DNA from 3 places in the Agrobacterium sp. K11 genome. Region 1 is predicted to be linked to each of the others. Evidence: riboswitches for the same ligand, from Rfam matches in the RefSeq annotation. Region 1 holds a riboswitch; each other region holds the start of a gene.
The links. Region 1 has a riboswitch for cobalamin ahead of nrdH (glutaredoxin-like protein NrdH). Riboswitches for the same ligand answer to the same signal wherever they lie in the genome.

Region 1 (3,269 bases):
TCTCGGTGAACGGCACGCCATAGACCCGCTCAACATCATACGGCGAGAACAGGTACATATCCTCGTTGTTTCTCGCGAGTTCGAAGGTGATATCAGGGATCACCACGCCGAGCGAAAGGGTTTTGATCCGGATTTTTTCGTCGGCGTTTTCGCGCTTGGTATCGAGGAAACGCATGATGTCGGGGTGATGGGCATGCAGATAGACCGCGCCAGCGCCCTGGCGCGCGCCAAGCTGGTTGGCGTAGGAGAACGAATCTTCCAGCAGCTTCATGACAGGAATGACGCCGGAGGACTGGTTTTCGATCTGTTTGATCGGCGCGCCGGCTTCGCGAATATTGGTCAGGGACAGTGCTACGCCACCGCCACGCTTGGAAAGCTGCAATGCTGAATTGATGGACCGGCCGATGCTTTCCATATTGTCTTCCACACGCAGCAGAAAACAAGAAACCAGTTCACCGCGGCTTTTCTTGCCCGCGTTGAGAAAGGTCGGGGTTGCCGGCTGGAAGCGGCCGGAAATGATTTCATCCATCAGATCGCGGGCAAGCTGCTCGTCGCCACGCGCCAGAGCCAGCGCCACCATACAGACGCGGTCCTCATAACGCTCCAGGTAACGCTTTCCGTCGAAGGTCTTCAGCGTATAGGACGTATAATATTTGAAGGCGCCGAGAAATGTCGGAAAACGGAACTTTCTGGCATAGGCCTCGTCGTAGAGGTCACGGACGAAATTGAAGGAATACTGGTCCAGCACCTCCTGTTCGTAATATCCCTCGGTCACGAGATAATCGAGCTTTTCCCTGAGATTATGGAAAAACACCGTGTTCTGGTTGACGTGCTGAAGGAAATATTGCCGTGCCGCAAGGCGGTCCTTGTCGAGCTGGATCTTCCCGTTTTCATCGTAGAGGTTCAGCATCGCGTTCAGCGCGTGATAGTCCAGTCCCGCGTCCAGGTGTTTCTGCGCGGCGGTTACTTGTTGTTTGGCATCCGTGTTGCGCACCGCGCTCGAGGTCAGCGTGTCCAAAATCGTTCCAATCCATGATTGACGTTGGCGACATCTTCCTCCGTGCCGAGAAGCTCGAAGCGGTAGAGAAACGGCACCGCGCATTTACGCGACACGATATCTCCGGCGGATGCGAAAGCTGCGCCAAAATTCGTATTTCCCGCCGCGATGACGCCGCGAATGAGATTTCGGTTTGAGGGCTCGTTCAAAAACCGGATAACCGGTTTCGGTACCGCTCCTTTCATGCCGCCGCCCCCATAGGTGGGGGTGACGAGAACATAGGGCTCCGACACGTGAGGAACGTCTTCCTCGGCGCCGAGCGGCAGGCGAAGCAATCGTCGCCCCAGTTTCTGAAGGAAGCGATGAGTGTTCTCAGACCGGCTGGAATAATAGACGATCAGCCCCATCGCATCGCCTCCTCAGCTGATCGAGCCAATCATGTCCGGACGGAAACCCGCCCAATGGCGCTCGCCGGCAACGACCACGGGAACCTGCATGTAACCAAGGCCGCGAACGCGATCGAGGGCATCCGCATCTTCGGAGATATCGACGATCTCGTAGCTGACACCGATGCGGTCAAGCGCACGATAGGTGGCAGTGCACTGGACGCAGGCGGGTTTGCTGTAAACGGTGACGGTCATTGTTTCCTCTTTCGAAGCCGCTTTTACGCACGGCTCAACATTGCCCGCCTGCAATCGCAAGCGGGTGGCGATGGTTCTGTCATTCTGGCGAGGCGCGCGGCTCAGTCGGCGCAAGATCGCTGTCTACGCCGACGAGCGTAGAAACTTATAAAAATGCACTGGCATGACTTCACCCCGAAGCTTGTTCTGGAGGGGGCAGAAAAGGGCGCACGCAATTCATTTGCGTCATACACCTTCCTTCCGGACACCCCGCCGGTGGACGTTTTCGCTCAAGGCAGGTCTCCTGACTTGCGGGTCAAAACATCCATTCCCACCTTCCCGGAGCTTTTAGCGCCAGTGGCTCAAATCGGAACGACGCTCACCGCTTACAGTTGCGGGGGCAGTTTCGGCATTGCTTCACCATAATGGTGTTGCGCACCGAATTCCCGTCTTAGCTCCCGACGCTTGCGAATCGAAAGAACCTTGAACACCACATATAGTATATGAGGAATTTTTTTCGTCAATAATTAGACATGCGAAAGCCCCACCCTGTGGATCAAAAAGATTCAACACATGGTCAACAAAGGCTTAACGGTGAATGCTCGATGCCGCCTACGGACGGAAGCGGCGGGTTATTCCCAGATATCGATGCGAATATCGGCGGGGCGGGAGTTCTCAATCACCCGCTTTCCGTTGGGAAGATCATTTTCGAACAGTTTGGCGTGAATCTCGGTCGCATCGAGACCATAGCCCTGCCATCTATCCCGCAAGCGTTCCTCGAGCACCGCAACGGATGGGCCTACGAAGACGGTAAGATCGAAGCTGCCGGAAAGCTTCGTCCACGGCGCCTCGTTCAACAGCAGATAGTTGCCTTCGGCAAGGATGAAGCGTGTTTCTGGCGCCATGGCGCGAGCGGAGGCAATGGCTATTTCGCGGGAGCGGTCAAAAACCGGGACAAGAACTTCCTGCCCGCCCTGACGAACTGCGGAGACGATATCAAGAAAGCCGCGCACGTCGAAGGTCTCCGGTGCGCCTTTTCGCGGCAAGAGCCCCCGTTCTTCGAGAATACCGTTATCCATATGGAAGCCGTCCATGGGCAGGACAGCCGCAGCCTCGCCGCGCGCCACGAGGGCACCGCACAGGGCATCCGCCAGCGTGGATTTGCCGGCCCCAGGGGGACCGGCAATGGCAATGATAAAACGAGATTTATCCTCTGCCCGCCGAAGAACGTCTTCGACGATCGTTTCAAGCTTCAACGTCATGCGGCCAGCGTTTCCTTTGGCGCTTCCTTGGCGCCCGTCATGAAGGCGACGGCGTCGGACATGGTATAGTCCTTCGGATTGATGACGCACAAACGCTTGCCCAGCCGATGAATATGAATCCGGTCAGCAACCTCGAAAACATGCGGCATGTTGTGCGAGATGAGAACGATCGGTAGCCCTCGCGCGCGCACATCCAGAATAAGCTCGAGAACGCGGCGGCTTTCCTTGACGCCGAGCGCCGCCGTCGGTTCGTCAAGGATGACGACCTTGGAGCCGAAGGCGGCTGCACGCGCCACCGCAACACCCTGGCGCTGGCCGCCGGAGAGGGTTTCCACCGCCTGATTGATGTTCTGGATCGTCATCAGGCCGAGTTCAGAGAGTTTCTCACGG
Region 2 (3,269 bases), on a different contig from region 1:
AGATCAGCTATGGTGGATTTCGAACCGCAGAGCAGAACCAGCCGGCAATCGGCGGGAATGGTCTCGCCCGGCCGCACTCGGATCAGTTCCACATCCGGCTCCATGTCGAGCGGATCCAGATCGTCGAAATTGGAGATATGCGGCAGGATCGGCACGGCAATGCGGATTTTCGCGCCGGGCTTTTGTTGCGCCGGGCCGGTAAGCCCAAGGGCGTCCTCCGCCGGCAATTTCGCAGCATCGGAAAAATGCGGCAATAGCCCGATGGACGCCCAGCCGGTCTTTTCCGCGATCATCCGCATGCCGTCTGAAAACAGCGTAGGGTCACCGCGAAAGCGGTTCACGATGAAGCCCTCTATCATCGCGGCATCATCGCGTTCGAGAACGGTTTTTGTGCCCACGAGGCTGGCGATGACCCCGCCCCGGTCGATATCGCCGATCAGAATCACGGGAGCATCTGCGGCGCGGGCAAAACCCATATTGGCGATGTCGTTGGCGCGGAGGTTGATTTCGGAAGCACTTCCCGCCCCTTCCACCAGCACCAGATCGGCCTGTTGTTTCAGGTGCTCGAAGCTCTCCAGCACACGCGGCATCAGCCCGGCTTTCATGTGCTGATAATCGGCAGCCTTGGCATTGCCGACAATTTTACCCTGTACGACGACCTGTGCGCCGGTTTCGCTCTGCGGCTTTAAAAGCACCGGGTTCATGTGAACCGACAGCGGAACGCCTGCTGCCCGCGCCTGCAGCGCCTGCGCGCGACCGATCTCGCCGCCATCGGCAGTGACCGCCGCATTGTTCGACATGTTCTGCGGCTTGAACGGCATGACGGACAGGCCACGCCTGACGAAGGCGCGGGCAAGGCCAGCCACCATCAGCGATTTGCCGACATCCGAGCCGGTTCCCTGAAACATCAGCACACGTGCAGTCATGTCAGTATTCTATCCCGGCCTGCGCCTTTACGCCCGCCTTGAAGTGATGTTTGACGAGGGTCATTTCCGTCACCATGTCGGCAGCGTCGATCAACGGTTGTTTGGCGTTGCGGCCGGTAACGATGACATGCAGATCGGATCTACGGTTGGAAAGCGTTTCGACGACCTCTTCCAGCGGCAGGTAATCATAGCGGAGCGCAATGTTCAGTTCGTCGAGAACCAGCAATCCGATCGTCTCGTCGGCCATCAGTGCTTTCGCTTCCTCCCAGGCCTTTGTAGCTGCCGCGACATCGCGCTTCAGGTCCTGCGTGTCCCAGGTAAACCCCTCGCCCATAGTGCGCCATTCCACCCTGTCGCCGAACAAAGTCAGGGCCTGCTGTTCACCCGTCGACCATGCGCCCTTGATGAATTGCACGACGCCGACCCGCCGCCCTGTGCCGAGCATGCGCAGGGCAAGGCCGAAAGCGGCCGTGGATTTGCCTTTGCCAGGGCCGGTATTGATCATCAGCAGACCTTTTTCGATGGTCTTTTCCGCGACTTCGGCATCCTGAACCGTCTTGCGGTTGACCATTTTCTGCCGGTGGCGTTCGGCTTCGCTGTCGCTGATATCGCGTGTCATCGCGTTTTCCTTCTCGTCCAGCGGCGCGGGACCGTATGCCCCCGCCATTCGGAGCGGCGACTATACTCAATTTGCCGCACCCGGCAATCGACAAGCCGGCAGCATTGACCGTCACGCCCGTTCAGCCTAAGGGTAAGGCACTGACGGTCTTTTCCCGGCAACGGGAAAAGCTAAGAGGGAACACGGTTCCACCCCATAACGGGGTCATTCCGTGGCTGCCCCCGCAACTGTAAGCGGTAAGCCCGCACTATGAAGCCACTGGACCATAAAATTGGCCCGGGAAGGTGGTGCAGGGTGTTTTAAAGCCGCAAGCCAGGAGACCTGCCGTTTCAGGAAAAAACGTCTCCCGGGCGGGGTGCTCCGGTCAGCCGGTCGAATTGATTTGCAGCCGCGCTTTTCAGTGCGCTGTTTTCGACATCCGCACCCCGATGAGTTTAAAGGCGCGGAAAGCGGAACGGTTTGGATATTACCACAACATCTTCTTGTGCGGACGGGACAATGGAAGCCAACACAGCTTCCGGCGTGGTCGTTTTTGTCTGCCGAAGCTGTCGCGACGACACCGATCCCAATGCGGAGCCGCGCCCCGGCACCATCCTTGCGGAAGCTGCCATCGCAAAAGCGCGTGACTCCGGTATCGATGTTCGCTCCGTCAATTGCCTTGGCAATTGCAAACGAGGCCTCAGTGCCGTGCTGCGCGGTGCCGATGGCTGGTCCTATGTATTCGGCGGGCTGACGCCCAACGATGCGGAAGACCTGCTGACCGGCGCTCGCATGCTGGCCGCCTCCGCAGATGGCCTGATGCCCTGGCGCGGCCGCCCCGACACATTGAAGCGCGGCATGGTGGCGCGCATTCCCCCATTCGATTTTACCGAGGAGAGATCATGAGCACCCTTCTGGACCGCGTTCCCTGCACCATCGTCACTGGCTTTCTGGGGGCTGGAAAAACCACGCTGCTGCGCGGTCTTCTCGAAAAGCTAGATGGCAAGCGGCTTGCCATCATCGTCAACGAATTCGGTGATATCGGCATCGATGGGGATATCCTCAAGGGATGCGGCATTGAGAGCTGCCCGGAGGAAAACATCGTTGAGCTGGCCAATGGCTGCATCTGCTGCACGGTGGCGGATGATTTCCAGCCGGCCATCGAACAGATTCTAAGCCGGCAGCCGAAGGTGGAGCATATCCTCATCGAGACCTCCGGCCTTGCCCTGCCCAAGCCGCTGGTGCAGGCATTTCAATGGCCTGCCATCAAGAGCCGCGTGACGGTTGACGCTGTGGTGGCTGTTGTGGATGGCGCTGCCCTTGCCGAGGGTCAGGTGGCGCATGACATGGAAGCCCTTGCCGCCCAGCGCGCAAATGACGAAGCCCTCGATCACGACGATCCGGTCGAAGAGGTTTTTGAGGACCAGATCGCCTGTGCCGATCTTATCGTGCTGACCAAGGCGGATCTGCTCGATAGCGCCGGTCTGGACAAGGCGAAGGCTCATATTCTCGAGCATTTGCCGCGGGCCGCAAAGATCGTCGTCGCCTCGAATGGCGTCATCGATCCGGCCGTGCTGATCGGCCTCGGTCTTGCGGTTGAAGAGGATATCGAAAACCGCCGCACCCATCACGATGGTGAACTTGACCACGAACATGACGATTTCGACAGCTTCGTCATCGACCTGCCGGCCGTGACCGATCCGGAAGCGCTGGCGGCTCGTATCGCTGAGACAGCGGCTGCGGAA
Region 3 (3,269 bases), 760 kb from region 1:
ATTGCCATTGCGCTTGCGCAGGATTTTGCGGACTGGGAACCGGCGCTGCTTGCCGCCGCCGCGCGCGGCTATCTCGGCGTCGAGATCGTTTACGCAACCCCGGACGGCCGGCCCGTGGTTTCAATGGGCGGGCTCAACGTTACGCCCGACACATCCTATGATGCACTTGATCCTGCTAACATCGATGCGCTCGTCATTCCCGGCGGCCTCAGTTGGGAAAAGGGAACGGCTGTCGATCTTGGCGGGCTGGTACAGCGGTTTCGCGAGAAGGGCCGGTTGGTTGCCGGCATCTGCGCGGCTGCCAGCGCGCTTGCAGGCACGGGCGCCCTTGATGACGTCGCCCATACCGGCAATTCGCTCGCCTCTCACAAGGCCTATCCGTCCTATCGCGGCGAAGCGCTCTATCGCGACCAGCCGAAGGCGGTCAGCGATGGCGGCATCGTAACCGCAGCCGGCAGTGCACCCGTCAGTTTCGCAGTGGAAATTCTGAAACACCTCGGCCTCTTTGGTCCGGAAGCCGAGGCGGAACTTCAGGTTTTTGCGGCGGAGCACCGGTGAGGCTCACCTTGGCATCGAGAGTTTTGCGGATCCTCTCATCGTCATTCCTGTGCTTGTCACAGGAATGAGGGTGGTGGAGAAGTTAAGCCGCGAGACCATCACAAATCACCCCCGATCAAGCACCCGGCAGACACGGGGCGCGACATCCCCGCCCTCCCCCGCAATCGCACGGCGGATATCGCGGCTGTTGAGATGCAGACTGCGACCGGCCGGCAAAGCCGAGCGTTTTATCTTGGCAAGGGCTGCGGCCGTAAAGGCAGCCTCATTCTCATGAAAATAGGCGAGCGCCGCTTCCCGTTCCGGGCTGACGCCAAGGACTGCCTTGAAAGCAAGGCGATGCACGGCGCAGAAAGCGCCGTGACCGGGAACGGCAAAACGCAGCGCATCGAGTTCCTCACTCCATTCGGCTGCGCCCTGCATGGTTTCAAGCCTGCTGGAAGCGCTTCAGGAAAAACGCGCTCAATGTTCCGAGCAAGGCCCAGAAGACAAAGCTGGTCACGGTGGCGGCGACGATGAACTGTCGTTCCAGCGGCAGCGGTGCCAGCGCATGTTCACCTTCCGGCGGCAGGGGCGCGCCCACCACATGTGGAGCAACGATCAACACCAGTGCGAGCACGATTGCCCAGGGTTCGCGGCGGAATGCGATCAGCGCAATGCCGCCTGCGGTCGCCGCAACCGTCGAAAGCCACCAGATTTGACGCGCCTCAAGCGCGGCCGCCGGGCTGCCCGGCAGTTCCGGCGGCAGGCCGATCATCGGCGCAAGCATGACGGCGGCAAAACCGGCCACACCCCACAAAAGGCCTTCGCGCCAGCCGGCATCGGTGCCGCGCAGCGAGATGAGGCCGGTCAGCACCAGCGCATAACCGATGGCGGTCAGCACGTTGGCGGCGACCGTATAGGCGGTGCGCTCGAAGCCGTCGGCCGGAGACCAGGCTTCCTCGTTATGTTCGTGCGCGGGAACGGCAGCGCCGGTCGTGGCCGGAGCATCATGGCTGTGGGGCGCTTCGCCACCGGCATTTTCATAGGTTTCCGCCTTCAGGATCAGCGGCGTGGTGCCGAAAGCCTGCATGGCCGAAACGGCGAAGCCGCCAACGATGCCGACGAGGACGGCAGTAAAAACGATATTGCGAAAGAACGACATGCTTTTTCCCCTCAATGGCAAGGGAAAGCATTGGCATGACGCGTGTCATGCGCGGCGTTGTGAACGGCTTCCACATGCGAAAAGCCGACAAAACCGACGACGAACAGACCAAGCACGATCGCCGTCAGCGATTGCGCGAAGCTGCCCGTTTTTGCTGAAACGGCGGCATTTGCCGTATTCTGGTTGATGGACATGGTGACCCCTCTTACGGCGCGACCCCGCGCCTTTAGACGCGGCGGAACGGCAAACGCCGTGCAGCCGCATGCGATACACTTCACCACGGGGATACGAGACTGACACAGGGCGGCACGTTCAAGCACCACCACCCTGAAATTCCGCTCTTCCGGACACCCCGCCGGCATGGACATTTCCGTGATGGCAGGTCTCCTGGCTTACGGGTCAAAACCTGAAACACCTTCCCGGCATTGCCCTCGCCCATATCCGGCGAGATGCTTACCAGTGGCATTTCGTTTCAGGCTCTCCGCTCACAGTTGCGGGGGCAGCCACGAATGAGGATGTCTCCCTATCGTGTTCCCTTTTCACCTTCCGGAACGCCCGGAAGGAACCATCACAGGATCGTTATCCGATGGGTGTGGGTGGGAGTCAATGGCAGGCCGGCGTGAGAATTGCGCGCCGCGGCTGGATGCCGGATCAAGTCCGGCATGACGGCAAAGGGCTACCGTGCCGGGATGGCCTTCAGATAGGCGGCGATCGCATTGCGGTCTTCGGCCGTCAGATGCGCCATATTCTGCTGCACCTTGACCATGGAGCCGCCGACGCTGTCGAATTCCGGGGTGAAGCCGGTTTCCAGATAGTTGGCAATATCGGCCGCCTCCCAGCTTCCGACGCTCTGCGAGCCGGGGGTGATATCGGGAATGCGGCCCTCGCCTTCGGGATTTGGACCACCGGCCAGCCATTTGCCATCGAGAAAACCGCCAAGCGCATTGCGCGGCGTGTGACATTCGCCGCAATGGCCCGGGCCTTCCACCAGATATTGGCCGCGCAGCAATTCGGCATTGGCATCGGCAAGCTCGACGCGGGGTGGCGCGGATGTATCGAAATAGAGGAATTTCCAGCCGCCCAATGCCATGCGCATGTTGAAGGGGAACGGCAGTTCGTGATCCGGCGCGTCATTCTGGCTGGCGGGCAGAACCCGCAAATAACCGAAGAGATCGTTGATGTCCTTCTGCGTCATGCGGGCATAGGAGGCGTAAGGGAAGGACGGGTAGAGATGTTCGCCGTTCTTGCCGACGCCGCGCGTCATCGCATCGCCGAATTCCGAAAGCGTCCAGCCGCCAATGCCATGCTGCGGATCGGAGGAAATATTGGGCACATGGAAGGTGCCGAAGGGGCTTTTCAACGCTTGCCCGCCCGAAAGCGTCAAAAGCGCATCGCCCTTGGCATCTGGTGCCGCATGGCAACTTGCGCAGCCGCCCGCCCAGAACAGCGTTTCGCCATTGGCAAGGTCCGGCTCGCCAAGGCTCACCCAGTGGCTGGGTGCCTGACGCACAGGCGCGGTCACCCAGGCGAAAATGCCGAAACCGGCAATGGCCGCCACCGCGATCCCGCC

Region 2: it holds a riboswitch for cobalamin, as region 1 does, so the genes downstream of both, AC5SEO_RS17935 (DUF1636 family protein) here and nrdH (glutaredoxin-like protein NrdH) in region 1, are expected to answer to the same signal.
Region 3: it holds a riboswitch for cobalamin, as region 1 does, so the genes downstream of both, AC5SEO_RS05875 (CbtB domain-containing protein) here and nrdH (glutaredoxin-like protein NrdH) in region 1, are expected to answer to the same signal.

Annotation. Positions count from the first base shown of each region.
Region 1 covers NZ_JCAHRB010000003.1:900,587-903,855, forward strand. The annotation lists gene nrdE (class 1b ribonucleoside-diphosphate reductase subunit alpha) at 1-1,018, opposite strand, end outside; gene nrdI (class Ib ribonucleoside-diphosphate reductase assembly flavoprotein NrdI) at 1,006-1,404, opposite strand; gene nrdH (glutaredoxin-like protein NrdH) at 1,417-1,638, opposite strand; cobalamin riboswitch at 1,895-2,118, opposite strand; gene AC5SEO_RS09605 (nucleoside triphosphate hydrolase) at 2,250-2,879, opposite strand; gene AC5SEO_RS09610 (ATP-binding cassette domain-containing protein) at 2,876-3,269, opposite strand, start outside.
Region 2 covers NZ_JCAHRB010000009.1:291,571-294,839, reverse strand. The annotation lists gene AC5SEO_RS17945 (cobyric acid synthase) at 1-926, opposite strand, end outside; gene cobO (cob(I)yrinic acid a,c-diamide adenosyltransferase) at 928-1,545, opposite strand; cobalamin riboswitch at 1,673-1,888, shown strand; gene AC5SEO_RS17935 (DUF1636 family protein) at 2,044-2,430, shown strand; gene cobW (cobalamin biosynthesis protein CobW) at 2,427-3,269, shown strand, end outside.
Region 3 covers NZ_JCAHRB010000003.1:139,768-143,036, forward strand. The annotation lists gene AC5SEO_RS05860 (type 1 glutamine amidotransferase family protein) at 1-558, shown strand, start outside; gene AC5SEO_RS05865 (hypothetical protein) at 664-978, opposite strand; gene AC5SEO_RS05870 (CbtA family protein) at 983-1,699, opposite strand; gene AC5SEO_RS05875 (CbtB domain-containing protein) at 1,711-1,893, opposite strand; cobalamin riboswitch at 2,060-2,284, opposite strand; gene AC5SEO_RS05880 (c-type cytochrome) at 2,376-3,269, opposite strand, start outside.